DNA from 2 places in the Nocardioides sp. NBC_00850 genome. Region 2 is predicted to be linked to the other one. Evidence: riboswitches for the same ligand, from Rfam matches in the RefSeq annotation. Region 2 holds a riboswitch; the other holds the start of a gene.
The links. Region 2 has a riboswitch for thiamine pyrophosphate ahead of OH802_RS27215 (thiamine phosphate synthase). Riboswitches for the same ligand answer to the same signal wherever they lie in the genome.
Positions count from the first base shown of each region.

Region 1: it holds a riboswitch for thiamine pyrophosphate, as region 2 does, so the genes downstream of both, OH802_RS05925 (thiamine ABC transporter substrate binding subunit) here and OH802_RS27215 (thiamine phosphate synthase) in region 2, are expected to answer to the same signal.

Region 1 is NZ_CP108845.1:1,189,276-1,204,465, reverse strand. Features, by position in the region: gene OH802_RS05930 (ABC transporter permease) at 1-1,079, opposite strand, end outside; gene OH802_RS05925 (thiamine ABC transporter substrate binding subunit) at 1,076-2,137, opposite strand; TPP riboswitch at 2,134-2,242, opposite strand; gene OH802_RS05920 (GNAT family N-acetyltransferase) at 2,273-2,704, shown strand; gene OH802_RS05915 (MBL fold metallo-hydrolase) at 2,694-3,746, opposite strand; gene OH802_RS05910 (hypothetical protein) at 3,743-4,168, opposite strand; gene OH802_RS05905 (hypothetical protein) at 4,165-4,521, opposite strand; gene OH802_RS05900 (putative protein N(5)-glutamine methyltransferase) at 4,538-5,326, shown strand; gene OH802_RS05895 (TIGR02206 family membrane protein) at 5,516-6,214, shown strand; gene OH802_RS05890 (PLP-dependent cysteine synthase family protein) at 6,178-7,278, opposite strand; gene mqo (malate dehydrogenase (quinone)) at 7,441-8,904, shown strand; gene OH802_RS05880 (FAD/NAD(P)-binding protein) at 8,985-10,337, opposite strand; gene OH802_RS05875 (ArsR/SmtB family transcription factor) at 10,447-11,019, shown strand; gene OH802_RS05870 (MFS transporter) at 11,023-12,285, shown strand; gene OH802_RS05865 (hypothetical protein) at 12,304-12,570, opposite strand; gene OH802_RS05860 (hypothetical protein) at 12,822-13,226, opposite strand; gene OH802_RS05855 (helix-turn-helix transcriptional regulator) at 13,329-13,985, opposite strand; gene OH802_RS05850 (TetR/AcrR family transcriptional regulator) at 14,322-14,930, shown strand; gene OH802_RS05845 (hypothetical protein) at 14,927-15,190, opposite strand, start outside.
Region 2 is NZ_CP108845.1:5,584,401-5,599,590, reverse strand. Features, by position in the region: gene OH802_RS27220 (Gfo/Idh/MocA family protein) at 1-1,033, opposite strand, end outside; TPP riboswitch at 1,315-1,424, shown strand; gene OH802_RS27215 (thiamine phosphate synthase) at 1,418-2,023, shown strand; gene thiO (glycine oxidase ThiO) at 2,023-3,063, shown strand; gene thiS (sulfur carrier protein ThiS) at 3,060-3,260, shown strand; gene OH802_RS27200 (thiazole synthase) at 3,257-4,024, shown strand; gene OH802_RS27195 (thiamine phosphate synthase) at 4,021-4,653, shown strand; gene thiD (bifunctional hydroxymethylpyrimidine kinase/phosphomethylpyrimidine kinase) at 4,650-5,423, shown strand; gene thiC (phosphomethylpyrimidine synthase ThiC) at 5,433-7,121, shown strand; gene OH802_RS27180 (DUF1707 domain-containing protein) at 7,312-7,992, shown strand; gene OH802_RS27175 (DUF1707 domain-containing protein) at 8,062-8,742, shown strand; gene OH802_RS27170 (sulfatase-like hydrolase/transferase) at 8,876-10,597, shown strand; gene OH802_RS27165 (ABC transporter ATP-binding protein) at 10,701-11,771, shown strand; gene OH802_RS27160 (cytochrome c oxidase assembly protein) at 11,788-12,777, opposite strand; gene OH802_RS27155 (TetR/AcrR family transcriptional regulator) at 12,811-13,476, opposite strand; gene OH802_RS27150 (alpha/beta fold hydrolase) at 13,480-14,403, opposite strand; gene OH802_RS27145 (hypothetical protein) at 14,424-14,927, opposite strand; gene OH802_RS27140 (alpha/beta hydrolase) at 14,924-15,190, opposite strand, start outside.

The DNA.
Region 1 (15,190 bases), 1.8 Mb from region 2:
AGGGTCAGCGCGACCAACGTGGCCTGCACCGCGACCGCCAACGAGGTCATCAGCGCGGTCGTGGCCGGAACCGGAAGCGGCGGGTCGAATCCGGGAGTCTGCAGGGCCGTGTAGTTCCCGAGACTCCACCGGTCATCGTCTCGCAGCGATCCGAGCAGCAGGGCGAGCAGCGGCCCGGCGACCAGCAGGACCAGCACCGACGTCGACAACAGGGCCGGGATGTCTCGCAGCGAGACCCGCCGGCGGCGTACGACGACCCGGGACTGCGCGGGATCCGGCACCGAGCGCAGCCGGCCGGCCACGACCAGCAGCCCGATGACGACCACCAGCTGGAGCACCGACAGCACCGCGGCACCGGGAAGGTCGAACAGGGTGAAGGTCAGCTTGTAGATCTCGGTCTCGATGCTGTTGTAGCGCACCCCGCCGAGGGTGAGCACGATCCCGAACGCGGTCGCGCAGAAGAGGAAGACCACCGACGCCGCGGAGACGATCGCGGGACGCAGCGCCGGCAGCGTGATCGTCAGGAGGACCCGCGCCGGCGAGGCGCCCAGCGCGGCAGCGGCCTCCCCGGGACGCGGGTCGAGCGACTCCCAGGCCGCGCCGACCGCGCGGATCACCACCGAGGCGTTGAAGAACACCAGCCCGAGGATGATCGCGGTCGGCGTCCCGTCGAGCCCCAACCCTGCCAGCAGCCCGGCCTCGCCGATGAGCTCGCGGAAGGCGACCCCGACGACGACGGTGGGGAGCACGAACGGCACCAGCAGTCCCGCCCGGATGACCCGCTGCATCGGAAAGCTCAGCCGATGGAGCGCGAACGCGGCCGGCAGCCCGAGCGCGACGCTCAGCACCGTCGCCAGCCCAGAGGACCACAGCGTGAACCAGAGCGCCCGCTGGATCTCCGGGCGCCCCAGGATCCTGGTCACGACCGACGGATCGAAGGATCCCTCGAAGAACAGGCCGCGCTGCACCATCCCGATGACCGGCAGGACGAAGAAGACCGCCAGCACGGCCACCGGGAGGGCGGCGAGCGCGACCAGGGTCCCGATTCGCCGGGTCACAGCACGACGGGTGGAGCTCACTGCGCGATCGTGTCACTCCAGGTCGCCAGCCACGCTTCCCGGTTCTCGTCGATCTCCTCCGGCTCCACCGAGAGCGGCGAGGTCGGCTGCTGCGCGAACTTCGCCCAGTCGGCGGGCAGCTCGACGCCGGAGGAGACGGGGAACACGTACATGCTCTCCGGCAGCGCCCCCTGCACGCTGTCGGAGAGCATGAAGTCGATCAGCGCCTTGGCGCCCTCGGGGTGGTCGGCGCCCTCGAGCACGCCGGCGTACTCGACCTGTCGGAAGCAGGTGTCCAGCAGCGCCTTGGTCGTCGTCTTGCCGTCCTTGACGGTGAAGGCCGGCGAGGAGTCGTACGACACGACGATCGGTCGCGTCCCCTTGCCGCCGCCCTGGGTGAAGTCGGAGTAGTAGGCCTGGTCCCAGCCGTCGACGACCTTGGTGCCGTTGTCCATCAGCTTGCCCCAGTAGTCGGCCCAGCCGTCCTCGCCGTACTCGGCGACGGTCGCCAGCAGGAACGCCATCCCCGGCGTCGACGTGGCCGCGCCGGGGGTCACGAAGAGATCCTTGTACGCAGGCTCGGCCAGGTCGTCGAGCGACTCCGGCGGCGCCAGCTTCTTGGCCGCGAACCACTCGGTGTCGATGTTGACGCACACGCTGCCGTTGTCGACCGGGGTGAGGAAGTGCTTCTCGTCGCCCGGGAGGTTGAACTCGTCGACGCCGGCCGGGACCGTCTCCGGCGTGTAGGCCTCCAGCGCGCCCTGGTCGATCGCGCGGCTGGCGAAGGTGTTGTCGACGCCGAAGACCGCGTCACCGTCGGGGTTGCCGGTGTCCATGGCGATCTTCGTGGTCAGCTCGCCACCGTCGCCCGCGTGCCGGATCTCGGCGGTGTAGCCCGTCTTCTCGGTGAACTCGGCCAGCACCTCCTTCGGCAGCGTGAAGCTGTCGTGGGTCAGCAGCACGACCGACTTGTCGTCGGAACCGCTCGACGGCTCGGCGTTCGGCTCGGCGGAATTGCCCCCGCACGCGGACAGGAGGAGCGCCGAGATAGCAGTGGCAGCGATGGCAGGCGTACGCATGCGCATTTCTGACTCCCTTCGCCGGTATCAACCGGAGCAGGTTCGGAGGGTCTGCGGCGCTGTTCGCCGCACTCTCAGGCCTTCCGGCCTCCCCTGTCTGTTCCCGCCAACACTACTGGTTGCGAGAATCCACCCATGACCGACGTCGCCATCTCGTCCTTCGACGACCTTTCCCCGAAGACCGCGTACGCCCTGTGGCGGCTGCGCCAGGACGTCTTCATCGTCGAGCAGGACTGCCCCTACCTCGATCTGGACGGCCGCGACCTCGAGCCCGGGACGCGTCACGTGGTGCTGAGCGACGGCGACCAGCTCGCCGGCACCGCCCGCATCCTCGACGACGGCGACGTGTGGCGGATCGGCCGCGTCGTCCTCGCCCCCACGCACCGCGGCAAGGGCCTGGCCGACGCGATCATGACGGCCGCCGTCGAGGCCGTCACCGACCGCGACGTCGTCCTCGACGCTCAGACGCCGCTGGCCGGCTGGTACGCCAAGTTCGGGTTCGTGAAGGACGGCGAGGAGTTCCTCGAGGACGGCATCCCGCACACCCCCATGCGGCTCACTCGCTGACGGGGGCGAACAGGACGCTGGTCTCGGTCTCCTCGCGGGTGGCCTGACCGCGGGCGGCCAACAGCTCGAGGTGGGCCTTGGTCTCCATGACCGCGAGGCCGGCGTTGAAGTAGTCCAGCTCGGCGAAGGCGCGCTCGTGGCGGGTCCAGCCGAGGTCGTTGGCGACCTCGAGCGCGGAGCGCCGACCGGCCTTCAGCGACGCGAGCGACTGGGCGAGCCGCGACTCGTGATGGGCCAGGAGCTCGTCGACGCGGGCGTGCGAGGACGGGGCGACCGGGCCGTGAGCGGGGAGAAGGCGCAGGTCGGGCAGGGTCCTGACCTTGGTCAGCGACGCCATGAAGTCGCCTAGCGGGTCGATGACCGGCACCGGCTCGAAGCCGATCGACGGCGTGATCGTGGGCAGCACGTGGTCGCCGGCGAACAGGACCGAGCCGGCCAGATCGGCATAGACGTAGTGGCCCTGGGTGTGTCCGGGGGTGTGCACGGCATCGAGGTCGCGGCCGGCAACGTCGAGGCGTACGTCTCCCTCGAGCCACCGGTCGGGCATCCGCCAGTGGGACAGCTCGGGTGCGGGCGGCGGGTTGGCAGCCCAGAGCTCGGCCAGCTCGTGCGCACCGGCGTGGGCGAGCAGCCGGTCGGTCGAGACCCAGCCGTCGAGGTCGCCGTTGGTGAGCTCGAGGGTGGGCCGGTCACCGGCGCCGAGCAGCACGTCGGCACCGAACTCCTGACCGAGCACCGAGGCGAGCGTGTAGTGGTCGCGATGTACGTGGGTGACCAGGAACCGGCGGATGTCGCCGAACTCGAAACCGAGCTTCTTCAGGCCGGACTCGAGCGCCGTACGTCCCTCGGTGATCGCCCAGCCACCATCGACCAGCGAGAGCCCGTCGTCGCCCTCGAGAACGTAGATGTTGACCGCCTTGAGCCCGTCCATCGGCAGCGGCAGCGGGATCCGGTGTACGCCCTCGGCGACCGTCCACGCTCCCGGAGCGGACCAGTGCTCCCCCGAGTCAGGCGAGATGGCGGTGGCTGTCGACTGACTCATCGGTCTCCTTCGGGTTGACCCAAAATCGGGCGCTGCCAGAGCCAGAGCAGACCCAGGATCGGCAACAGGGCAGGAACGAATCCATATCCGCTCCCGAACTTCGACCATACCGAGTCATCCGGGAACCATGACGGCACGGCCAGGGACAGGACACCGACGACGATCACGCCGGCCAGCTCGATCCACAGCATGATCTTCGCGAAGCCCGCCGACCCGGCGGCCGCCCGGCGGATCGCGAACCAGCCCGCGACGTACGTCGCCGCGGCGACGACCGAGAGCGAGTAGGCGATCGGGGCCTCGTCGAAGTCGGTGAAGACCTGCACCAGCGACCGTGCGCCCGCGGCGAGCACGAAGATCGCGTAGACGGTCAGCAGCACCAGGTGCGGACCGGAACGAGTCTTGCTGGGCGAGGTCACGGTCACCGGACCATCATGACGCGTACGGCCACGACACCTGTCGCCAGGGCCGCCGCCGCGATCACGCCCGAGGACCAGGTCGAGCGGTCCGTACGCATCGTCTGCAGCGCCAGCGGCATCAGGCACACCAGCGCGCCGAGGTAGCCCAGGAAGGTCGACAGCGACTCCGGCTTGCGTCCGCCCGACCAGGCCGCCAGCGCCCCGATAGCCAGCACGACCGCCAGGATCTCCAGCATCCACGCGACCTGGTCGAGCCACTTCGGCCGGGGCGCCTTCAGCACCACGCCGAGCACGGCCGCGATCGTCACGAACGCGGCATATCCGGCCACGATAAATCCGATCAGGGTCACGGCGTCCACGTGCCAATCTTCTCCAATGACCTCCACATCTCCCGATCCGGGGCTCGTCGCCCGGCTCCGCGCCGCCGGCTGTGTCTTCGCCGAGGACGAGGCGGCCCTGCTCGAGTCCGCCCCGGTCTCCGCCCCGGAGCGGGAGGAGATGGTCGTACGCCGCGTGGCCGGCGAGCCGCTGGAGCTCATCCTGGGCTGGGCCGAGTTCTGCGGGCTCCGGATCCGGGTCGCGCCAGGCGTGTTCGTGCCCCGGCAGCGCTCGGCGCTGATGGTCGAGCTCGCCTGCCGGACGGCCGAGCGAGGCACGGCCCGGAAGGTGCTCGATCTCGGCTGCGGGACCGGAGCGCTGGGTGCCGCCATCGCGGCACGTCTTCCAGAGGCGGAGGTCTGGGCCACCGACATCGACCCGGCGGCGGCCGAGTGCGCTCGGTGGAATCTCGACAAGCTCGATCACCGGACCCGGCGGGTGCTCCTCGGCGACCTGTACGACCCGCTCCCCCACGACCTCGAGCTCGACGTGATCGTGGCCAACGCTCCCTATGTGCCGAGCGACCAGATCCGGAACATGCCGCCCGAGGCGCGCGACCACGAGCACCACGTCGCTCTCGACGGCGGCGCGGACGGGCTCGACGTCCAGCGCCGGGTGATCGAGCAGGCGCCGAAGCACCTGGCCCCCGGCGGCGTACTCGTGATCGAGGCCGGCCAGGAGCAGGCACCGATCACCGCGAGCCTGATGCGAGAGCAGGGGCTCGTCGCGGAGATCCATCACGACGAGGACCTCTACGCGACTGCGGTGACCGGCACGGCCCGCTGAGAGCACCTAAAAGCGAGGCGTCCCTCTGATTGCACACCACCCCCGCAGTGCGCATTCAGAGGGACCGCCACCTGGAAGTTCGTCCACCCCCCACCGGTGGGCGACCTTCTCGCCGATGAAACGGGCCACCCGCGGACCCATGACGCGAGTTGGGAAGAATTTTTTCGAGATTCCGGTCAGACTTCCGTCATGCAGGCTTACGGTCTGTCCCACCTGGTGCCGTTGTCCCTGCTCACGGCAGGGATAGTGGCTGTCGTCTGGCTGGGCAGACAGCAGCGGGCCGACACGAAGCCGTCGAGATTCTCACGAGGATTCGCGCTCGCGATCCCGCTGACGACGATCCCGCTGCAGGCCCACGAGTGGGTCACCGACTTCGATCTCTTCATCGATCTGCCGATGCACCTGTGCGACCTGGCGTGGGTCGCGGCGGCGGTCGCGCTGTGGACCCACCATCCCTACCCGACCGCGCTGACCTGCTTCTGGGGTCTCACGCTGACCACGCAGGGCGTCTTCACCCCGGACGTGATGGACTTCCCGGACGTCAGCTACTTCACCTTCTGGGGCCAGCATCTGATGATCGTGACCGCCGCGGTCTACCTGGTCTTCGGGCTCAAGCTGCTACCCCGGTGGCGCGACTACGGCTGGACGGTCGCGACCACGGCGGCGTGGGCCGCCGTGGCGTACGTCCTCAACCTCGTCCTCGACGCCAACTACGGCTACCTGCGCTACAAGCCGGAGTCGGGCTCGATGCTCGACCTGCTCGGGCCGTGGCCGGTCTACGTCCTCAACGAGATCCTGATCGTCGCCGGGGTGTGGGCGCTGATCACGCTGGGACTGCGGATCTGGGCGCGTCAGGACGGGTCGACGAGGACGCCGGTGCGCTCGTAGTCGGCGAGGGCCGAGGCGTACGGAGCCAGGTCGATGCCCTTCTCGCTCACCCAGCCGTCGTCGTAGTAGGACGAGCGGTAGCGCTCCCCGGAGTCGCACAGCAGCGAGACGACGCTGCCCTCGGTGCCGGCCTCGGACATCTCGCGTACGACACCCAGCGATGCCCACACGTTGGTGCCCGTCGAGGGGCCGACCGAGCGGCCCATCCGGGCCGAGAGCCAGCGCATCGTCGCGATCGACGCCGCGTCGGGGACCTGGACCATGTCGTCGACGACCCCGCCGACGAAGGACGGCTCGACCCGCGGCCGGCCGATCCCCTCGATACGCGACGGCATCCCGGTGGCGTAGTCGGAGGTGTCCGTCTCCCAGCCGCCGTAGAAGGCGGAGTTCTCCGGGTCGGCGACCATCAGCCTGGTGGGGTGGCGGCGGTAGTGGAGGTAGCGGCCGATCGTCGCCGAGGTGCCGCCGGTGCCGGCCGAGACGACGATCCAGGTCGGCACCGGGTGTCGCTCCTGCGACATCTGGTCGAAGATCGATTCGGCGATGTTGTTGTTGCCGCGCCAGTCGGTCGCCCGCTCGGCGTAGGTGAACTGGTCCATGTAGTGGCCGCCGCACTCGCGGGCGAGGCGCTCGGCCTCTGCGTACATGTCGGGTGCGCGGTCGACGAAGTGGCAGCGACCGCCGTGCCACTCGATCAGGCGCACCTTCTCCTCCGAGGTCGAACGCGGCATGACCGCGACGAACGGCAGCCCGAGGAGGCCGGCGAAGTAGGCCTCCGAGACCGCGGTGGATCCGGAGGAGGCCTCGACGACCGTCGAGCCCTCGTGGAGCCAGCCGTTGCAGACCGCGTAGAGGAACAGCGACCGGGCCAGACGGTGCTTCAACGAGCCGGTGGGATGAACCGACTCGTCCTTCAGATAGAGGTCGACACCGCCGCTCGTACCGCCGCGGACGGGGAGCGGAACGACGTGCAGATGGGTGTCGGCCGAGCGCTGCGCGTCGGCCTCGACGCGGCGTACGGCTTCGTCGATCCAGGCGCGATGAGAGTCAGAGAGGCGGGGCACCGGCCGAGCGTAACTCCACCCTGATCTGTCCCCGGCATGTGCGGTGAGCCACAATGACAGACTGAAACACGATCGGGTCCGGGCAGTGAAGTTGCCCACAAGTTAGACCGATCTAAGGACCCCGATTAACCATTGCGGCCCCAAAAGCGAGACAAAAGACCTGTGGACGAACCTCTTGACGTAGTGCTGATCGGCGGCGGCATCATGAGCGCCACCCTGGGCGTGCTCCTCCAGGAGCTCGAGCCCAGCTGGTCCATCAAGCTGATCGAGCGGCTCGACTCACCCGCCGCCGAGTCCTCCGGCCCGTGGAACAACGCCGGCACCGGTCACTCCGCGCTGTGCGAGCTCAACTACAGCCCGCAGAACGCCGACGGCTCGGTCGACATCTCCAAGGCGATCAACGTCAACGAGCAGTTCCAGCTCTCCCGTCAGCTGTGGTCCTTCCTGGTCGAGAACGGCCGCATCCCGGACCCGGACAAGTTCATCCACACCGTGCCGCACATGTCCTTCGTGTGGGGCGCCGAGAACGTCGACTACCTGCGCAAGCGCTACGAGGCACTCTCGGTCCACCCGCTCTTCAGCGGGATGGAGTTCAGCGAGGACCCCGAGATCATCAAGGGCTGGGCGCCGCTGCTGCTCGAGGGCCGCTCGGCCAAGTCGCTCGCCGACGAGCCGATCGCGGCCACCTGGACCAACGCCGGCACCGACGTCGACTTCGGTTCGCTCACCTCGATCCTGACCCGCACCCTGGTGGACAAGGGCGCCGACCTGGAGACGGGCTCCGAGGTCACCGACCTGCACCAGACCATGGACGGCTTCTGGCACATCTACGGCCGCAACGAGACCGGGAAGTACCACCTGCGTTCCCGCTTCGTCTTCGTCGGCGCCGGCGGCTACGCGCTGCCGCTGCTGCAGAAGGCCGCCATCCGGGAGATCCGCGGCTTCGGCGGCTTCCCCGTCTCGGGTGAGTTCCTGCGTACGTCCAAGCCGGAGCTCGTCACCGAGCACCGCGCCAAGGCCTACGGCAAGGCCGCCGTCGGCGCTCCGCCGATGTCGGTGCCCCACCTCGACACGCGTTATGTCGAGGGCAAGACGCACCTGATGTTCGGGCCGTACGCCGGCTGGAGCCCGCGCTTCCTCAAGACCGGCTCGCTCACCGACCTGTTCCTCTCGGTGCGGCCCCACAACCTGGTGCCGATGCTGCGGGCCGGGCTGACCAACATGGATCTCACCGTCTACCTGGTCAAGGAGCTGCTGCGCTCGCCGCGCAAGAAGTTCGACGACCTTCTCGACTTCTTCCCCGCCGCCGACCGCAAGGACTGGGACCGGGTCATCGCCGGCCAGCGGGTGCAGGTCATCCGCCCCGACGGCGTACTCCAGTTCGGCACCGAGGTCATCACCGCCGAGGACGGCACCATCGCCGGCCTGCTCGGCGCCTCCCCCGGTGCCTCGACCGCACCGGCGATCATGCTCAACGTCCTGCGCCGCTGCTTCCCCGACCGCTGGGACGGCTGGCAGCCCCAGCTCAAGACGATGATCCCGGCCACCGGTGCCGAGCTCAGCGCCGACCCCGAGCTCGCCGCCGAGACCTTCGCGCGCACCGACCGCCAGCTCCACCTGGGCTGAGCGCCAGCCGAATCTGCAGTTGTGGGCGACGAGACGACAGTTTCGTCGCCCACAACTGATTTCTCGGCCGCCAGAACTGCCTATTCGGCGGTGAGGTGGGCTGCGACTGCTGCCGCTTGGCCCCGGATCTCGGGGATGGCGGTGGCCTCGTAGAGCGCGCCCTTGCAGGGCGGGCCGACGGTCAGAAGATTGGGTACGACGCTGCCGTCTGCTCCGATGACGTGGCCGTCCTCGGTGACGTCGATGCCGAGGCGGAGGGGGTCGGGGGCGATCAGGCCGCGCTTCTGGAGCGCGAGCAGGAGCGGGTTGTCGGTGCGGGCGATGTCGGGTGAGGGGCCGGTGCAGTTGATCACCGCGGTGACCTCGCGGTCGCCGTCGGCCAGGGAGACGACCGGCTGGTCGGCAGCGTCCACCCGGCAGCCGAGCACTCCGCCGCCGAAGATCTCCAGGCGTCCCTCGGCCCGGTAGGCGTCGAGGAGGGCGGCGATGCGTGGAGCCATGCGGTGGCGGCGTACCTCCCACTCGCGGGCGTAGACCTCGCGGAAGCGACGGCGCTCCGGCTCGGGCAGGCGGCGCCAGATCGACTGGGTCGGGCCACGGAGGCCGTCGATGACGGCACGCCAGTCGACGCCGAGGCCGGCCGCGTGCTCGATCTGGTCGCGTACGAGGCCGGCGATGCCGTCGGCGGTCAGCGGGCCGTCGGGGATCGGGGTCACCCAGGAGGTGAACTGGTCATCGACATGGGGGTTGGGGACCAGGCCGTGACGGCTCACCATGATCACCCTGCGCTCCGGGGAGTCGTCGAGGAGCGTGACGGTCGTGTCGACGGCGGTCAGGCCGGTGCCGACAACGAGCACGGTCGCATCGACGGGCAGCGCGCTGATCCGGGCGACGTCCCAGGGGTCCGATAGGTTCCACGGCGCCTCGGGGAGGCCGGCCAGGGGCTGGGGCGGCGGGTTGCCGTAGGCGAGGACGACGGCGTCCGCGACATGCCCTTCGTCGTCGCCGGTCAGCACCCGGAAGCCAGCACCGACCGGCTCGACATCGATGACCGTCTCGCCGACCGTCTCCAGCGTTCCGGCACCAGCCGCGGCCGCGTGCGCGAGCCGGTCGCGCAGGTAGCGCGCGTAGTCGCGCCGGGGCAGGAAGTCGATCGGGCCGAGCTCGATGCCGGCCTCGGCCGCCCAGTCGAGCAGGTCGTCACGGTCGTCGGGGAAGCCCGACATGTTGTTGGCCCGGACGTTGAGGAGATGGCGGCCGTCGGTGGTCGAGTAGGCCACTCCGTAGCCCGCCTCTCCGCGCGACTCGAACAACGTCACCGAAGCACCGCGGCGGAGCAGGTTGATCGCGGTCAACGTGCCGCTTGCTCCTCCTCCGATGATCGCCACCGTCGGGGTGGAGGTCGGCGTGGGCGGCGCGGCGTCTGTCGTCACCCGGACAGGGTAACCGCGCTATCCAGGCTTTGTTCACCTGGTTACTCGATTTTCAGCCGAACCGCATAAATCTATTTGCAAAGATCTCTTTGCGGTCTACCGTGGTCCCATGGCAGCACGCGAGATCGTCCCCGGAGTCGACCAGCTCAAGGCCCTCACCCACCCCGTGCGCGTACGCATGCTCGGGATCCTCCGTGTCGACGGCCCGGCGACGGCGACCACGTTGGCCGCCCGGCTCGGCATCAACTCCGGCGCGACGTCCTACCACCTCCGGCAGCTCGCGCAGCACGGGTTCATCGAGGACGACGAGACCCGCGGCAACGCCCGGGAGCGCTGGTGGAGGGCCGCCCACCAGGCGACCGTGACCGGCGACAGCGACGTACCGGACACCCCCGAGGGCCGCGAGACCCTCGACGCCTACCTGCAGACGGTCGTCACCATCTACGCCCAGCGCCTCCAGGAGGCGATCGAGGAGCGGGCGCTCCTCCCCCAGGAGTGGCGCGAGGCCTTCGGCCTCAACGACCGGGTCGTACGCCTCACCCCGAGCCAGGCATCCCGGGTGGAGGAGCAGGTCAACAAGATCATCGACGACCTCGAGGAGGAGCCCGACGGCGAGGCAGTGATGTTCCAGTTCCACGTCTTCCCGCTGCCGGGTCACGTCGGAACAGACCAGGAGAGATAGGCCATGAAGCTCCCCCTCTACGGCTGGCTCGCCGCCGAGACCATCTCGCTGGTCGGCACCCGCATCTCGATGCTGGCGCTGCCCTGGTTCGTGCTCGAGACGACCGGCAGTCCCGCCAAGGCCGGCCTGATCGCGCTCTTCGAGATGACACCGCTGGTGCTCAGCAAGATCTTCGGCGGCCCGATCATCGACCGGATCGGCCCACGCCGCGTCGCGATCGCCTGCGACCTCGGCTCGGCCGTCGTGGTCGGCCTCATCCCACTGCTGTACGTAGCCGGCCTGCTGCACTTCCCGATCCTGCTCGCGCTCGTCGCCCTTGCCGGCGCGCTGCGCGGCCCCGGTGACTCCGCGAAGTCGTCGATGATCCCGCAGCTGGTCGAAGCGGCCGGTGTGCCGACGGAGCGGGCCACCGGGCTCCACTCGTTCGTCGAGCGCACCGCCTCGATGCTCGGCGCCGCCGCGGCGGGGCTGCTGATCGGCCTGGTCGGCGCGACCGACGCGATCATCATCGACGCCGCCTCGTTCGCCCTCGGCGCTCTGGTGCTCGCCGTGACGACCGCCGGGCTGACGAGGGCCCGAGGCCCGGAGCCCGAGGAGCCCGCCGCGGAGCTCCCCGCACGGCCCACCCCCTACCGGGCTCAGCTCGCCGAGGGCTGGCACTTCCTCCGCCGCGACCGGGTGCTCCTCGGGATCGCGTTCATGGTCGCGCTGACCAACCTGATCGACCTGGCCTGGAGCAGCGTGCTGATGCCGGTATGGGGCCAGCAGCACGCCGGCCCCGAGACGATCGGCCTGCTGTTCGCCACCTTCTCCGGCTTCTCCGCGGTGGGGTCGGCCGTGGCCGCGGCGCTCGGCGACCGGATGCGCCGCTACCCGACGTACCTGGCCTGCTTCCTCATCACCGGCATCCCACGGTTCCTGGTGATCGCCTTCGGGGCGCCGCTGTGGGTGGTGTTCGTGGTGTTCGCGATCGGCGGGACCAGCAGCGGGTTCATCAACCCGATCCTCGGAGCGATCCAGTTCGAGCGGATCCCGGCCCACGTGCTCGGCCGGGTGATGTCGCTGATATCGGCCTTCGCCTGGGGGCTGATGCCGCTCGGCGGGCTGCTCGGCGGCAGCCTGGTCTCGGCGTTCGGCCTCACCACCGCGCTGGTGGCCTGCGGGATCGCGTACTTCGTGGTCACGATGTTCCCCGTGATCGACCCGACCTGGAAGCAGATCGAGCGGCGGCCCGATCCGGCAGCCCGCGAACACGTTCTGCGGTGACTCGAAGCTCAGCCGCCACTAGGTGACCCAGTCATGACCAGCGATGGCACGTACGCCATCGGCATGGCACGCCACGACGTGCTCAGCAGTTGGAACTGATTGCCGGGCGAACGAATTTTCGTTCGCGCACGGAGAGGTTGTCGCGTGCTGACCTGTCATGCTGGCCGGGTGGAGGATGGGCTGGTTACGGAGCTTCAGTTGCCGTCGCCGGTTGTCGAGATCGACGATGACCGATGCGCGGCGGCGGGCGTGCGGGTCCTGCTGAAACGGGATGATCTGATTCATCCGGAGGTTCCTGGGAACAAGTGGCGCAAGTTGAAGTACAACATTGCGACTGCCCGGGAGTTGGGGTTCGAGAATCTGCTGACGTTTGGTGGGGCGTATTCGAATCACATCAGGGCGACTGCCGCAGTGGGGGCCTACTTCGGGTTCGGATCGGTCGGGGTGATCCGAGGCGAGGAGCATCTGCCGTTGAACCCGTCGCTTCGGTTCGCGGTCTCGCGGAGTATGCAACTGACGTATCTCGATCGCACGACCTACCGAGCATCCGTGTGTGTCGACCTACTTTGCAGGGTCAGTGTCCATTCGCCCGTATTCATGTCCAGGCGACGCCCGAAGCCGATCCATAGGCCGTTCATGCTGAGCCCGTCTGGGGCGATGATCAACTGAAGCGCGCCATGGTAGGTGGCCCCTTCGTAGGGGCCGTCCGAGGCAGTAGCCTCGCGCCAAGTACCGGTGGCCGTCGGCGGCTCAATTGCGAGATCCAGGCTCACGGTCGAGCCCGACGGGTGCGGGAGACTGGTGGCGAACAGGTGATCACCCTGCTCGCGAACTACGATCGAGTGTTCGTAGACCTCGTCCATGGAGTGGCCAGAGCGGTGAATCACATACCGCGAAAGCCAGATCCCTTCAAAGCTGCGTACGCCTTCGCTCGATGCCATCGCCGACTCCTTCAACGCAGGGCGTTCCCGGACCGTTGCACGCTATCCGACTGCGCCGCACACGGTGGCCGCTTCGGCAGCGTACGACGTGCGCCGTGTCCGTCAATCGACCCTTGACCCCGTTGGGCTGATGTCGTATCGCTGACGTGTCGCGGCATCAGTGGCGGTGTCGACCAGGTCGAGGTTCCAAGGCCCGGAGTCCACGCGGAACTCCTTGTCGAACCCGACCCACCGGCCTGCCATGCTGCGTCCAGTGGGATCCACGATCACCTGGATCGCCCCGTGATACACCGCTCCTTGGTAGTAGCCGTCGACGGCTGTCTGCTCGGTCCACGTGCCTGTTCCGATAGGGCCTCGCATGGTCAGCGCCAATGACACCGGCGAATCGTTGGAGTTCGGAAGGCTCTCAGCCGACAGCCGGTTGCCGCTTTGGAGAATGACTACATGGTGGTGGCGCGAGATGGTGCCCCGCGCGGTGCTCTCGTAGGCGTAGTGACTGTGCCATATGCCGCCGAGGGAGGGTCCGTACGCTATGTCCGGCTCCGGTGACGTCAGCACGTCCTGGGTTGTGCCGAGAGCCTTGGCGATGAACGAGAGCCACTCACGCGGCGTGCGCTTGCCCTTTTCCCAGCGATAGATCTCCTGACGACCCAATGTGCCGACGGTGACTCCGGCCGCACGACATGCCTCGGCAGCCAACCTGTCCTGGCTCCAGCCGAGTTCCTGCCTGTGCTGGCGAATCCGTTCCCCGATCTCCATGTCCTTGATTGTGGCCTACACGTGGCCTACACGTGGGGCGACACCAGGCATCTAGTGCCTGCTTCATCAGGGCGGCAGGTTGGGAGCACGGCCGAGGCGGCGGGAGCCCTTGAGTGTGCACCGGGTAGGTGCGACTCTCATGCCCCGCCGCCTTGGCCGATCCAAGTGATGGTCGTGATCGGAGGATGAGGACGTGGACGTGACCCAGCAGGCGATTACCTCAGGGGCCAGCCGATGACAACCCGGCGACCGAGCCCAGGACGCCCACGGCACGTCCCCAGCAGCAGCGCCGCATCACCGCGTGACCAGGTGCTCAACGCGGCGGCAGAACTGTTCGTGACTCGTGGGTTTGCGGCCACCTCGACCCGGGAGATCGCGGAGCGGGTCGGCATCCGCCAAGCGAGTCTCTACTATCACTTCGCAGGGAAGGACGAGATCCTCGCCGAACTCTTGCAGCGTTCCGTACGTCCCACCGTGGACAAGGTCGCCAAGATCGAGGCCTTGGTCCCACCCCAGACCCGTGCGACCGCGCTCTACCTCCTCGCGCTCATCGACATCCGTACCCTGACCGAGGCACCCCACAACGTCGGCATTCTCTACGGACAATCCGACGTGACCAGCAGCGAGGTCTACGCCGAGTTCCACCACGCCCGCCAAGAACTGGTCGACGCCTACGGCCGCTTCGGCCTCCAGTCTGCGTCACCCAGCGTCGCTGCCGATACCGACGCTCGGGAACTCGGCGAGATGCTGATGCACTCGATCGAGGTCGTCACCGACATCCGCAACGCTGGGGCGGCAGTGACCCCTCAGCGGGCAGACCGCATCGCGGCAGCGGCGCTGAGGATGTGTGACGTGCCCAATGAGGCCGTCGCCACCGCAGTCTCGACGGCAGCCAACCTCCTCGAGGAGTTCCACTACGAAGACGTGTCCAACGGCGAGGTCTAGCAGGCTTCCCGCAGCCGCGGAATCCTAGGGATGCCGCCGAGCCGCTTGTTGTAGCGGACGTTGTCGGAGTAGCCCTCGAGGAGCGTCCACAGCGCCTTGTGGGCCGGCCACGGGATGGCCTCGCCGGGGAACGCCCAGCTCGAACCGAAGCCGATCCAGACCGGGACCCAGTCCTTGGCGCAGTCCCACTCGCCCCGCTTGGACATCAGCAGCCGGTGGCGGACCTGGAACGCGAGCCGCTGCCCGTCCTTCACGATCGG
Region 2 (15,190 bases):
TGCCCTCGATGCTGTTGATGCGGCTGTAGGGCCGGGGCTGGCTCACGTTGTGCTCGGCGCTGATGGTGCGACCCCCGGAAGTGGTGATCTCGCAGCTGATGCGGTCGCCGTTGATGTACTCCTCCTTCCACGACCGGTGGTCGCGGGGGACGAAGCGCTCGCGGTAGTCGGCCAGGCCCCGCGGCGCGGTCGCGGTGGCGGCCAGCGTGACGGCTCGGTCGCCGCGGTTGACGTCCATCGCGGCAGCGATCGGCGCCAGGCCGTGCATCGGGTAGAAGCTGGCGGTGCTGCGGGTGTGCCACAGGCGCCGCCAGTCGTCGGTGTAGTAGCCGTCGTTGAACAGCAGGGCTCGCAGATCGTGCAGGTAGCCGCCGGCGCCGTGGGTGATGTCGCCGAAGACCCCCTCGTGCGCCATCTTGAGCATCGCCAGCTCGTTGCGGCCGTAGCTGCAGTTCTCGGCGAGCAGCAGGTGCTTCCGGGTCATCTCGGAGGTGTTGACGAGGTCCCACAGCTCGTTGAGCTGCGTGGCGATCGGCAGCTCGACGGCGACGTGCGCGCCGGCCAGCATCGAGGTCCGCGCCTGGTCGTAGTGGAACTCCCAGGGGGTGGCGATGTAGATGAGGTCGAGCTCCTCGCGGTCGAGCATCTGCTTGAAGGAGCCACGCTTGCCGCCGTACTCCTTGGGGCGGGTCTTGCCGCGCGCGACGAGGTCGTCGGCCACCCGCGTGGCGCGGTCGGCGCGGATGTCGCACACCGCGACCACCTGCGCGCCGGGGATGTCGGCCCAGCCACGGGCCATGCCGAAGCCGCGGTTGCCGAGGCCGATCAGCCCGATGCGGACGATCTCGTGCGCCTCGAAGGCCTGGTTGACCATGGTGCGCTGGCCGGCGGCCCGCGCCGGGGTGGCGCCGGCGGTGAGGGCGCCGATGCCCAGGGCGGCCCCGCCCACTGCGGCGGCGGAGCCCAGGACGCTGCGCCGGGAGAACCCGGTAGCGAGCTTGGTGTCGGGCGTGGTGATGGACGTCGTCTGCATGTCTTCGCTCCGAAGTCGAGGTCGGGCCGACACGGCCTGAGTGATCGTTTATGATCGAATCAACGCTTGTATCGGCAGAATCAATCGCTCAGGGAAGACTGTAGGGCACGTCACATCGCGGCGCCAGACCTTCGCGCGCCGCGATCGTCGATCGACACGATCGGCTCGTCGCGGGGGTCAGGGGCGACGGGGCGACGGCGCCGCGGATCTCGACCTACCAGAGGTATCCCGCTGGATGGGCCTAGGGCTGGGGGGTTCTCGGTGGTGCGCGCTATGGTCGGAGACGTCCACACGGGAGTCCGCGGCAGCGGGCTGAGAGGGAGCTAAGGCCGCTCCGACCGTTACACCTGATCCGGATCATGCCGGCGAAGGAAGTGATTGGTTGTGCTTCTTCCACGTATTTTCTGCCTCGTCTCATCGAGCGATGACCTCGCCCTGCTGCCCGCCTTCGCCGAGGCCGGTGTCGCCGGATTCCAGGTCCGCGACAAGTCCGCGACCACCCGGGAGCTGCTCGCGCTGACGGCGGCGGTGATCGAGCGGGTGGGGGCGTACGAGGCCTGTGTGGTCGTCGACGACCGGCTCGACGTGGCGCTCGCGTCCGGTGCGCACGGCGTCCACCTCGGGGCCTCCGACCTTCCGCTCGCCGAGGCCCGGCGGATCGCCGACGCGGTCGCGCCGGGGCTGGTGATCGGCGCGACATGCCGGGACCGTGCCGCGGTCGAGGCGGCCGCTGCCGAGGGCGCGGACTACGCCGGCTTCGGGCCGGTCTTCGCCACCACCTCCAAGGCCGGGCTTCCCGATCCGCTGGGGGTCTCCGCGGTCTCCGACGCTGCCGGTGTCCTCCCGCTGATCGCGATCGGCGGGATCTCGACCGCTTCCGCCGGTGCCGTACGCGCCGCAGGCGCCCACGGGGTCGCCGTGATCGGCGGACTCTGGCGACAACCCGACCCACTTCACGCCGCGAAGGAGCTCGTGGAAGCGGCCGGCTGATGCGCGCGCGGATCCTCGGTGCCGGGATCGTCGGGCTGTCCGTGGCCGACGAGCTGATCCGTCGCGGGCACCAGGTCACCGTGGTCGATCCGGCGCCGGGCTCGGGGGCGTCGTACGCCGCAGCCGGCATGCTCAGCCCGGCCGGTGAGGCCTGGCACGGCGAGGAGGAACTGACCCGGCTCTGCCTGTCCTCCCTCGCGCTCTGGCCCGACCTCGCCGCCAAGCTCGGGGTGCCCGTGCACACCCGCGGGACCCTGCTGGTCGGTGTCGATGCCGGGGACGTCCAGCAGGTCGAGCGGCAGCTCTCGGTGCTCGATCTCGCCGGGGTCTCCTACGAGAGACTCGTACGGCGCGAGCTGCTCGCCCGTGAACCCGGGCTCGGCCGGGTCGCCGGTGGGGCCTTCCTCGCCGAGGACCACTCGGTCGACCCGCGTGCGGTCGTCGCGGCCCTGCTCGATCGGTTGTCCACGCGGGTCGGGGCCACTTCGTTCAGACCCGGCGAGCGCCAGCGAGCCGGTGTCGAGACCAACACGGTCACCGTCATCGCGACCGGCGCCCAGCTCCCCGATCCGTACTCCTCCCTCATCCGCCCGGTGCGCGGGGACGTCGTGCGGGTGCGGACGCAGGAACCGGTGGAGCGGACGGTACGGGCTTGGGCGCACGGCGAGCAGATCTACGTGGTGCCGCGGATCGACGGCGATGAGGTGGTCATCGGGGCCACCACCGAGGAGCGCGACGGTCCGCTGCTGCCGACCGTCGAGGGCGTGTGGCGGCTGCTCGACTCCGCCCGCCGGGTGGTGCCGGCGCTCGACCGCGCGAGCGTGGTGGAGGTGACCTCGCGGGACCGCCCGGGGACCGCCGACAACCTCCCCCTGGTCGGCCCGACCCACGAGCCGGGCGTCGTGCTCGCCGCGGGTGCCTATCGCAACGGGGTCCTGCTGGCGCCGCTCATCGCGCAGCTGGTGGCCGATCACATCGAGACAGGGTCAGTGGAGCCCGCGGTCGATCCGCGTCGGTTCCTGATGAAGGAGGACGGATGAAGATCACCGTGAACAGCGAGCCGACGGAGGTCAGCGGCACCGTCGCGGACCTGCTCGAGGCCAGGACCGGCGACCGGCGGCCGAGCGGCATCGCCGTCGCCGTCGACGAGGAGATCGTGCCGCGCGACGACTGGGCGCGATGGCAGCTCCAGGACGGTCACGTCGTCGAGATCGTGACGGCGGTGCAGGGCGGATGAGCAACATCCTGAAGATCGCCGGGCTTGAGCTGTCCTCACGCCTCTTCCTCGGCACGGGTGGCCTGCCCAACCTGGCCCTGCTCCCCGACGTCATCGACGCGGCCGAGCCCGGTCTGGTGACGGTCTCGATGCGGCGTACGTCCTCGACGGCTTCCGGCGGGCTGCTCGAGACGCTGCGCGCGGCGAAGGTGCCGATCCTGCCCAACACCGCGGGCTGCCTCTCGGCACGCGAGGCGGTGCTGACCGCCGAGCTCGCCCGCGAGGCGCTGGAGACCGACTGGGTCAAGCTGGAGGTGATCGGCGACGAGACCTCGCTGATGCCCGACGCCGTCGAGCTCGTCGAGGCTGCCGAGCAGCTGGTGCGCAAGGGCTTCACGGTCCTTCCGTACGCCACCGACGACCCCGTCCTGGCCCGCCGGCTCGAGGACGCCGGCTGCGCGGCGGTGATGCCGCTCGGCTCGCCGATCGGGTCGGGGCTGGGGCTGCTGAACCCGTACGCGATCGAGGCTGTCGTCGCCGCTGTGTCCGTGCCCGTCGTGCTTGACGCTGGGGTCGGGACGGCCTCGGACGCGGCCTTGGCGATGGAGCTCGGCTGCTCCGCGGTCCTCGCGGCCACCGCAGTGACCCGCGCCGACGACCCGGTCGGGATGGCTCGCGCGCTGCGCCTGGCCGTCGAGGCCGGGCACACCGCCCGCGCCGCGGGCCGGATCCCACGCCAAGCGGTCGCCAGGGCGTCGTCTCCGATGGAGGGCCGGATCGCATGAGCGAATTGCCGCGACTGCTCGTCCTCACCGACCGCTCCCAGCTCCGCCTCGGCCGCGGCCTGCTCCCGACCCTGGCCGAGTGTGCGGAGGCAGGCCTGACCCATGTGGTGCTCCGCGAGCTCGACGAGCCCGCCGAGCAGCGCGCGAGGCTGGCCTCGGCAGCGACCGAGCTGGGCCTGGTGGTCATCGCCGCCCACGGCCCGCTGCCCGGAGCGGCGGGGGTGCAGCTCGCCGCCACCGGGGGTAACACGGTGTCCGCTCGGGTAGCAGCGGGCTGCAGCACGCTGCTACCCGTTGTAACACCGTGTTACCCCAGCGGCCGCAGCTGCCACAGCCCCACCGAGGTCGCCCGAGCCGCCGAGGAGGGGTTCGACTACGCGATGCTGAGCCCCTACGCGTTGACCGAGTCCAAGCCCGGCTATGGGCCGCCGCTCGGGCCGGGGGCGTTCGCTGACCTGCCGCTCCCGACGTACGCCCTGGGCGGGATCACCCCGGACAACGCCGCCGCGGCGGTGGCGGCCGGGGCCCACGGGGTGGCCGTGATGGGCGCGGTGATGCGTGCGGAGGAGCCGGCCGAGGTCGTACGAGACCTGCTGGCCGCCCTCGACACGACGGCGGTGACGTCATGAACCCGCCGGTCGCACTCACCATCGCGGGCACCGACTCCGGGGGAGCGGCGGGCACAGCGGCCGATCTGGCCACCTTCGCCGCGCTCGGGGTCCACGGAGCCTGTGTGATCACCGCCGTCACCGCCCAGGACACGACCGGGGTCAGCGACATCCACGCCGTCCCGATCGCCACCGTCGAGGCCCAGCTCCACGCCGTCTTCGACGACCTCCCGGTCGCGGCGGTCAAGACCGGCATGCTCGGCAGCGCCGCGGCGGTCGAGCTCGTCGCGTGCCTCTGCGCCGGCCGGCCGCTCGTCGTCGACCCCGTCCTGGTCGCCACCTCCGGTGCGGTGCTCGGCGGGGAGGACGTACGCCGCGCCTACCTCGACCACCTGCTCCCCGTCGCCACCGTCGTCACCCCCAACCTGGACGAGGCCCTGGCCCTGGCCGGGCACGACGGGTCGCCCGAGGAGCTGGCCAGGGAGCTGGCCGGTTTGAAGCCGGCCGTGATCGTCACCGGCGGCGATCCGGAGGCAACCGGGACGTGCACGGACTGGCTCGCCGAGCCGGGGAGACCGCCGATCCCGCTCACCCACCCTGCCGTCCCGACCAAGAACGACCACGGCACCGGCTGCACCTACAGCTCGGCCCTGGCCGCCCACCTCGCCCACGGAGGGACGCTGCGAGAAGCGGCCGAGCGGGCCGCGGCGTACGTCACCCGACAGCTCACCAGAAGCCAGCACTGGACCCTCGGCCGCGGCCGAGGACCGATCGCCCACCTGAACACCTGAGGAGACCGTATGACCGTCCACCCCGCCCACACCCGCCTCGAGATCGGCGACCTGAAGGTCCCGGTGACCCGGGTCGCGCTAACCAACGGCGAGACCTTCGACCGCTACTGCACGGAAGGCCCTGGCTCGCAGCCGGAGCAGGGCCTTCCGCCCCGCCGCCTCGAATGGATCGAGGAGCGCGGGGACACCGAGCAGTACGAAGGACGCCCGACGGACCTCCGGGACAACGGCAAGACCGCGGTGCGGCGCGGCGAAGCCACCCAGGAGTGGCAGGGCGAGCGCCTGCCGCCGCGCAGGGGCGAGAACGTGACCCAGATGCACTACGCGCGCCAGGGCATCATCACCAAGGAGATGGCCTACGTCGCGGTGCGGGAGAGCTGCGACCCCGAGCTGGTCCGCGAGGAGGTGGCGGCGGGCCGGGCGATCATCCCGAACAACGTCAACCACCCCGAGTCCGAGCCGATGATCATCGGGAAGCGCTTCCTGGTGAAGATCAACGCCAACATCGGCAACTCCGCGGTCACCAGCAGCATCGCGGAGGAGGTCGACAAGCTCACCCACGCGATCACCTGGGGCGCGGACACGGTGATGGACCTGAGCACCGGCGACGACATTCACACCACCCGAGAGTGGATCCTGCGCAACTCACCCGTCCCGATCGGCACCGTCCCGATCTACCAGGCCCTGGAGAAGGTCAACGGCGAGGCCGACAAGCTGACCTGGGAGGTGTTCCGGGACACCGTCATCGAGCAGGCCGAGCAGGGCGTCGACTACATGACGATCCATGCGGGGGTCCTGCTGAGATACGTCCCGCTCACCGCGAACCGCGTCACCGGCATCGTGTCCCGAGGCGGCTCGATCATGGCCGGCTGGTGTCTCGCGCACCACCAGGAGAGCTTCCTCTACACCCATTTCGACGAGCTCTGCGAGATCTTCAAGCAGTACGACGTCGCCTTCTCCCTCGGCGACGGGCTCCGCCCGGGCTCCACCGCCGACGCCAACGACGAGGCCCAGCTCAGCGAGCTGCGGACGCTGGCCGAGCTGACCGAGAGGGCCTGGGAGCACGACGTACAGGTCATGGTCGAGGGCCCCGGCCACGTCCCGCTCAACCTGGTGAAGGAGAACGTCGACCTCCAGCAGGAGTGGTGCCACGGGGCGCCGTTCTACACGCTCGGTCCGCTCGCCACCGACATCGCGCCCGGCTACGACCACATCACCAGCGCCATCGGCGCGGCCACGATCGCGATGCACGGCACGGCGATGCTCTGCTACGTCACCCCCAAGGAGCACCTCGGCCTGCCGGACAGGGACGACGTGAAGACGGGCGTGATCACCTACAAGCTCGCCGCCCACGCCGCCGACATCGCCAAGGGCCACCCCGGCGCCCGCGACCACGACGACGCGCTCTCCAAGGCTCGCTTCGAGTTCCGCTGGCGCGACCAGTTCGCCCTCTCGCTGGACCCGGTCACCGCGGAGAGCTTCCACGACGAGACCCTGCCGGCCGAGAACGCCAAGACCGCCCACTTCTGCTCCATGTGCGGCCCGAAGTTCTGCTCGATGAAGATCAGCCAGGACGTACGCGACCGCTTCGGCGGCGAGAACGGCGCGTCCCCCGAGGAGATCGAGGCGGGCATGCTGGAGAAGTCGAAGGAGTTCGCGGCCGCGGGGAGCCGCGTGTATCTCCCGCTCGCCGACTGAACCGAAATCGACGGTGCCCTGGCCGACCGGCGGCCAGGGCACCGTCGCCCCAGCGCTACCCGTCGGCGCGCAGGCTCTCGACGACCCTGGGAAGTCCCTCCGAGCCGTGCCCCGCGTCGATCTGTCTGTGCAGAGCCTCAGGGTTGAACCTGAGAGACGGGCGACACGTACGCCGATAGCATTCAGGACCATGGGACTCCCTGAACCGCAACCCGGCCAGCCCCGCCGAGCCGACCTGCGCGTCAGCGATGCCGACCGCCACGCGGTGGCCGACATCCTGCGCGAGGCTGCCGGCGAGGGCCGCCTGGACATCGACGAGCTCGAGGAGCGGCTCGAGGAGACCTACAAGGCCAAGACGTACGCCGACCTGGAGCCGATCACGCAGGACCTGCCGGTTGCGGGGCAGGCGCCGGTACTGTCACCCCCACTGGCCGCGGCGCCGGCCGCCGGCGCGGTGCCCGTCGTCTACGGCGAGGGCGCGGCGAGCGACAGCGCCAGCGCGTTCCTGAGCAACGTCGAGCGCAAGGGCGTGTGGGTGGTTCCCCAGCAGTTCTCGGTCAACGCGGTGCTGGGCGACGCCAACATCGACCTCCGCGAGGCGCACTACTCAGCCCGTGAGGTGGTCATCAACGCGACCTCCGTCCTGGGCAGCGTGAAGGTCACCGTCCCACCGAACGTGCACGTGATCGTGGAGGGCAACGGCGTCCTCGGCGACTTCAAGGAGCCGTCGGACAAGGTGCCCGAGGCGCTCACCGCGGACTCGCCGGTGGTGCGGGTGCGGGGTCTCGCGGTGCTCGGCGACGTGACCGTCAAACGGCGGGGTCCGCGCGGCCCGAAGCGCACACTGAGGCAACACCTCGGCCTGGAGTGAATGCCATCAGGGCCAGCAAATTTCACAGTGTTGAGGCACGCCTGCGAGACCCCCACTACCATTCGCCCCATGGGAACGACCCCCGAGCCATTTCGCGGCCAGAATCCTGATCCGAATCTGCGGATCAGCGATGCCGACCGCCACAAGGTGGCCGACATCCTGCGCGAGGCCGCAGGCGAGGGCCGCCTGGAGATCGACGAGCTCGACGACCGCCTCGAGGCGACCTTCAAGGCCAAGACGTACGCCGACCTGATCCCGATCACCGTCGACCTGCCGGCCGCGGGCACCCCGGCGCCGCCGGTCCCGGTGTCCAAGCCCGCCACCACGAACAGCCCCGCCGTCTTCGCAGCCAATCCGATCGAGAGCCAGCTCTACGTCGCGATCATGAGCGGCGTCGACCGGCGCGGCGTCTGGACGGTGCCGGCGACCGGCAACGTGATCGCCCTGATGGGCGGCGCCGAGCTCGACATGCGCCAGGCGCAGTTCTCCGCGCAGGAGACCGTGATCTACGCCAACGCGATCATGGGCGGGGTCAACATCACCGTCGGCCCCGATGTCCAGGTCGTGATGCAGGGAGTCGGGATCATGGGCGGCTACGTCGGTCCGCGCGGGATCGAGCCGACCGGCGGTCCCGTGTTGCGGGTCAAGGGCCTGGCGCTGATGGGTGGCGTCACCGTCATCCGCAAGCCGCTGAAGGAAGCGAAGGGCTCCAGGCATCTGAAGATGCCGCCGCCGCACGAGCTGCACTAGCAGCACCAACTCGGGGCTGTGCACGCCCCTTGGGTCCGCTCTGCGGACCCATTTTGTCGTGCCTGGAAATGAGGCACTAACCTCGCCTGAACCAGATATAGTGCAGTTAGATACTAGACAAAGGAGTCTCGGGATGAAGCCGAAGTGGAGCGCACTGCTGGGCGCCGCACTCCTGGCCGTCGTGGCCCTGATCGCCGGACTCCTGGTCCTCGGCCCGAAGACCGTCGCTGCCGGCTCTGCCGCCGCCGACCCGTCGGCCGCACCGGTCGAGGACGCGGCGGAGCTGGCCGCGACGACCGACGAGCGCCCCAACATGGTCCTGATCCTGATGGACGACTTCTCCCTGGAGCTGCTCCGCACGATGCCGGAGGCGACCAGGATGGCGGCCGAGGGCGCGACGTACCAGAACTCCTTCGTCATCGACTCGCTCTGCTGCCCCTCGCGCGCGGCGCTGCTGACCGGGCAGACCCCGCACCACACCAAGGTCCTCACCAACACCCAGAACGACCCGGAGCACCCGGTCGGCGGATGGTCGGCGTTCCAGCGCTACGGCAACGTCGAGAAGCAGTTCAGCATCGGGCTCCAGGAGGCCGGCTACACGACCGGTTTCGTGGGGAAGTACATCAACGCCTACGAGGCCACCATCGGAGCCGACGGCAAGCGCGTGCCGCCGCCCAAGGTGCCCGGCTGGGACTCCTGGAACGCACTCCTCGGCGGCGCGTACGGCGGCTGGGGCTACCAGAGCACCTTCCTCGACGGCAACGGCGCGGTGCAGCTGCGCAACCATCCGCGGCCGCCGACCTCGGCCGGCCCGGCTGTCAAGGACGCCGGGTACGCCACCAACGTCACCCGTGACTACGCCCTGGACTTCATCCAGGGGCACCGCGACGACGAGAAGCCCTACTTCCTCGAGATCGCCGCCTACGGGCCCCACTCGCGCCTCGGCCACCACTACCCGGGCCTGGACACCTGGTTCCCGCCCGCGTTCGCCGACCAGGCGCCCGCCGGCGACCCCGCGGGCGGCAACTGCGGCCGGGTCGAGTGCGCCGACCTGACGCTGAAGGACCTGGTCGGCTACGGCGACGACCGCTGGGACAACGCGCCCACCTACCTCGGCCGCGGAGGACGTACGTCGCAGGCTCCCGCCTGGCGCACCAACAAGGTCTCGCTGAGCGACGAGACCGCGCTGAGCCAGTATCGCGACCGCGCCCGGATGGTGCAGTCGATCGACCGGATGATCGCCCAGGTGCGCGAGGCCGCCGGCGATGACACCTACATCGTGCTGACCTCCGACAACGGCTTCCACCTCGGCCAGCACCAGCTCAACGGCGGCAAGGGTGCGCCGTACGATTCCGACACCCGCGTGCCCATGGTCGTCGTCGGCCCGGACGTGGTGCCGGGCAAGCGCAGCCAGTTCGTCAACAACATCGACCTCGCGCCGACCTTCCTCGACATCGCCGGTGCGCCGACCCCGTCCTACGTCTCCGGGAGCTCGTTCGCGGAGACCCTGAGCCGGCCGCGGCTTCCGGGTGGGCGGTACGCCTTCTTCGAGCACACCTACGCCAAGTCGCATCCCGGCGAGGTCGACCTCGACAGCGGCTCGGGCGGCACCATCGACATCATCCCGTCCTACATCGGCGTGCGCGGCTCGCAGGGGCTGCTGGTCCGGTTCGACCTGGACAAGTCCTGGAAGGGCACCGACTACGCCTACGAGCTCTACCGCTACGACCGACCGTGGGAGGACCGCAACGTCTTCGCCGAGGACCACGCGAAGCCGTACGCCCGTGACCTGATGCGCAGATTGAACGCCTACGAGGGTTGCGCACCAGCTGTGTGCCGGGCTTTGACCCGCTGATAACTGATCTGGGCTATGGTGTCTCCGCCGAGGAAATGTGTCCTCGGTCACTTCACAACGGATCGTCCGGCACGTACCTGCCGGTGAAGGAGACAACGGAATCATGGCAACAGTTACATTCGAGAAGGCGCAGCGTTGGTACGCGGGCGCGAACGAGCCCGCGGTCAAGGGCATCGACCTCGAGATCCAGGACGGCGAGTTCATGGTGCTCGTCGGCCCGTCCGGATGCGGCAAGACCACCACCCTGCGCATGCTCGCCGGGCTGGAGGAGGTCAACTCGGGCGCCATCAAGATCGGCGACCGCGAGGTCACCAACGTGGCGCCCAAGGACCGCGACATCGCGATGGTCTTCCAGAACTACGCGCTCTACCCGCACATGAGCGTCGCCGAGAACATGGCGTTCTCGCTGAAGATGGCCAAGGTCCCGAAGGCCGAGCGTGACAAGCTCGTCGCCGACGCCGCCAAGACCCTGGGCCTGACCGACTACCTCGACCGCAAGCCGAAGGCGCTCTCCGGCGGTCAGCGCCAGCGCGTCGCCATGGGCCGTGCGATCGTCCGCCAGCCGCAGGTCTTCTGCATGGACGAGCCGCTCTCCAACCTCGACGCCAAGATGCGCGTGCAGACCCGCACCGACATCGCCAAGCTCCAGGCCGACCTCGGCATCACCACCGTCTACGTCACCCACGACCAGGTCGAGGCGATGACGATGGGCGACCGCGTCGCGGTGATGAACAACGGTGAGCTGCAGCAGGTAGCCACCCCGCTCGAGCTCTACCGCAAGCCGGTCAACCTCTTCGTCGCCGGCTTCATCGGCTCGCCGCAGATGAACCTCATCAAGGCCACCGCCGCCGACGGCGGCGCCAAGATCGGGGAGTACGTCGTCCCCGTCGGCGCCACCGACATGCCCACGCAGATCACCATCGGCGTGCGCCCGGAGAGCTTCCGGGTCATCGGCGAGGGCCAGGGCGGGCTGCCGGTCCAGGTGACCGTCGTGGAGGAGCTCGGCTCCGACTCCTACGTCTACGGCACCAGCGACGTCGAGGGTGTTCCGTCGACCCTGATCGTCCGGGTCTCCTCCAAGGACCACGTCAGCAAGGGCGACACGATCTACGTCACCACCGACCCCGAGGACGTCCACGTCTTCGACACCGAGTCGGGCCTGCGCGTCAACTGACCGCCAACCGACGCACTCAGTGCTGCTGGTTCATCCGAGCCAGCATCGCGTTGTAGGCATCGAGGGCCTCGTCGCTGTCGGGATCCACGGATCCCGGCTCGGCGGGGCCCTCCGTCGCATGGTTGGCAGAGCCCCGGGCGCTCTCCTCGGCGAGCCGGCTGCTGCGTACGCCATCGAGGAAGCGGCCGGTCATCTTGGCCCGCCGCACCGGTGAGGAGACGACGGCGATGACCAGGCCGATGGCGAGCAGCATCATGCCGCCGTCGCCGCCGGCCCACATCAGGCCGCCGGCGGTCTGGATGTCCTTGACCGCGTCGAGCGCCCACTCGGGCCGGGCGCCGGAGTAGACCGGGTAGAGGTCGCGCTCGGTCTGCAGCATCACGATCCCCACGATCGTGTCGGGCACCATCCCGACGACGAGGAGCGCGATCCGGCCCAGGTAGGGCAGGTCGGTGCGTACCTTCTCCTCGCCGATCGCGCCGGTGAGGAAGAGGAAGCCGGCGACGACGTAGAGCACCTGCTCGCCGACCATCAGCGAGGTGCTCTGTGCCATCGAGTCCATGAACCCGGACAGGTGGGTGCCGATGATGACCACCGAGTAGAGCAGGGTGCCGGTGATCGGGTGGATCAGGATGGTGACCGGGAGCGAGCGCATTGCCCGCTCGGCCCGCGGGCCGGTCTCGGCGATGACGGTGAGCGGGTGACCGAGCACCAGGAGCGTGGGCACGATCATGATCAGCGTCAGGTGGAGCACCATGTGCATCCAGGCCAGCGCCATCGCGTAGCCGTTGATGGCAGAGGCGACCACGAAGTACATCAGGCCGAGCCCGGTCAGGAACGACGCCACCCGCCAGCCCTTGACCGTGGAGGCCGGACCGGCGGCGTTGCGGAGCGTGAGATAGCCCGCGGCGAGGATGACCACGGCGAGCAGCCAGCCGGGCTGGAGACTCCAGGTGGTGAAGAACTCGGACCAACCGAGCGGGGGCAGGGAGCCGTGGTCGTGCATGGTCTCACGGTAACTCCGGGGCCAGGCCGAAGGTTATTTCGGGCGGCTGCCGGGGTCGATCAGCGGCACCAGGAACAGCCGGGCGAGCGCGCGCAGCTGCGCCTCGTCGTCGATGTCGACGACCTCGCTCGGGGTGACCAGGAACGAGGTCGAGGTGCGGACCATCAGCTCGGCGACGAGGTCGACCTCGACCTCGGCAGGTACGTTGCCGGCCCGCTGCTCGCGACGCAGCTGGCCCGCGACGAAGCGCGCGATCGTGGCCACGGTGCGGCCGCCGTCGCCGACGATGGAGTGCACCAGCGAGTCGGTCTCGACGGTGAGCAGGCCCCCGATCAGCGGGTTGCCGCGGATCGCCCGCATCGCGCTGGCGAAGCCGATCTCCACGCGCTCGGCCGCGTCGGCGGCATCGGCGATGTCGAGCACGAACTGGTCGAAGTAGCGCCGGAACTCGCGGCGTACGACCTGCTCGACCAGGGCGTCCTTGTTGGCGAAGCGGCGGTAGACGGTGATCCGGGCGACCCCGGCGCGGTTCGCGACCTCCTCCATGGTGGTGCGCCTGATCCCGATCTGGCGGAACTGCTCCGCGGCGGCGTCGAGGAGCTTCGCGGTCACCGCCTCGTCCTCGATGGGCTCGGCGACGTCCGCGAGCGCCCTCGCGAGCAGCGAGCCCGACTCGCCCTCGGGGACCGTGGCGCGCATCCGCTACGCGGAGACGGTGCGGTCGGCGGCTCGGTCAGCCGTGCGGCGTACGACCTTGATGAAGGCCGGCCACAGTGGTCGGGGCAGGTCGTGGCCCATGCCCTTGAACAGGGTGATCTCCGAGCCGGGAACGGCCGCGGCGGTCGCCCGGCCGCCGGAGACGTGGACCATCTTGTCGGTCAGGCCGTGGATCACGCTGAACGGGACCTTGACGCGCCCGAGGTCCTCGGTGCGGTCGGGCTGGGTGAGGACGGCGAGCATCTGCCGCGCGACGGCAGGCCCGCTGACGCCGCGGTTCCAGGTGTCGATCGCCCGACGGCGCACCTCGTCCTCGGGCTCGGGGAAGCCGGGGGAGCCGATCTGGAGGCCGCCCTTGATCTGGCGCTCGATGTAGCCCTCCAGACCGGGCTTCTTGATGACCAGCGCGGGCAGCAGGGTCGGGTGCTGGAAGCCGACACCGCGACGGCCGGTGGTGGACATCGTCGAGCAGACCGAGCGCACCCGGTCGGGGTGGCGGATGGCGAGGGTCTGGGCGATCATCCCGCCCATCGACACACCCCACACGTGCGCGGAGTCGATGCCGAGATGGGTCAGCAGCGCGGCGGCGTCGTCGGCGAGGTCGTCCATGGCGTACGGCGCCGGCGTCGGCAGCCCCGCGAACGCCCGGGCCAGCCTCGCGAGCGTGATCCGCTCGTCGGACGGGTGCGGCGAGGAGTGGCCGATGTCGCGGTTGTCGTAACGCACCACGTAGAACCCGGCCTGAGCCAGCTGCTCGCACAGCTCGGTGTTCCACCAGGTCATCGGGCCGCCGAGCCCCATGATCAGCAGCAGCGGTTCAGCGCTGGGACTGCCGAACGTGTCGTACGCCAGCTCGACCCCTCCGGGGAGGAAGGCGGTGGACTCGGTCGGCTCGGCGGCGGTGGTCATGTGCAAACTTTACCGGGTCGTCATTGCAGGTCGACCGGTTCACCGACGACGAAGCCGTCCCAGTCGCTCATGTCTTCCTGATCGATCTCGATCGGTGGCCCCTGAACGACGAGGCCGACCGCCCCGGGGGCATTCGGGTAGGTCTGGAAGTGGGCGGTCAGGTCACCGTGCGAAAGCCGCAGCGAGTTCCCACTGAACGTTGGGCTGAACTCCTCGAGCTCGTCGCTCAGCGCGTTGAGCGGGTCCTGTTGCTCCGTGACGAAGTCGGCTTGGACGTCGTACTTGTACGACTTGTACTTGTCCGAAAGCCCCTTCTGATCCACGCCGTCGTACGCCTCCGTTGCGTCCTTGGGGGACGTGGCAAGGGTCGTTGAGGCAGCGGCCGACAGCTCGCGTGCCCACGTGAGTACGTCGTCTCGCTGTTGTTCGAGCTCGGCGTAGGTCTTGTCGCTCACTCCGCCACACCCTCCGGTAAGCAGGATCGTCAGTGTCGCCGTCACGGCGGCTAGGGCCCGAGCCGTCATTGGCCATCCGTGTCCGGGCTGGAGGGACTGCGGTCGCTCTCGGGGTCGACCGGGTCGCGGTACCACGGGTCGTGCACCTGCCCGGCGCGCACCACCTCGTCGTATTGGCCGTTGACGATGTGGGCCATGTTGGCGAGTGACTCCGAGTCGTGGTCGTAGTACTTGACGTGGTCGTCGATGTTGGGGATCGACCCCCTGCTGGTGCTCTCGGCCTGAAAGCGTACGGCACCGAAGTCGTCCTCGGCCGGGTTGTGGCCGAGGCC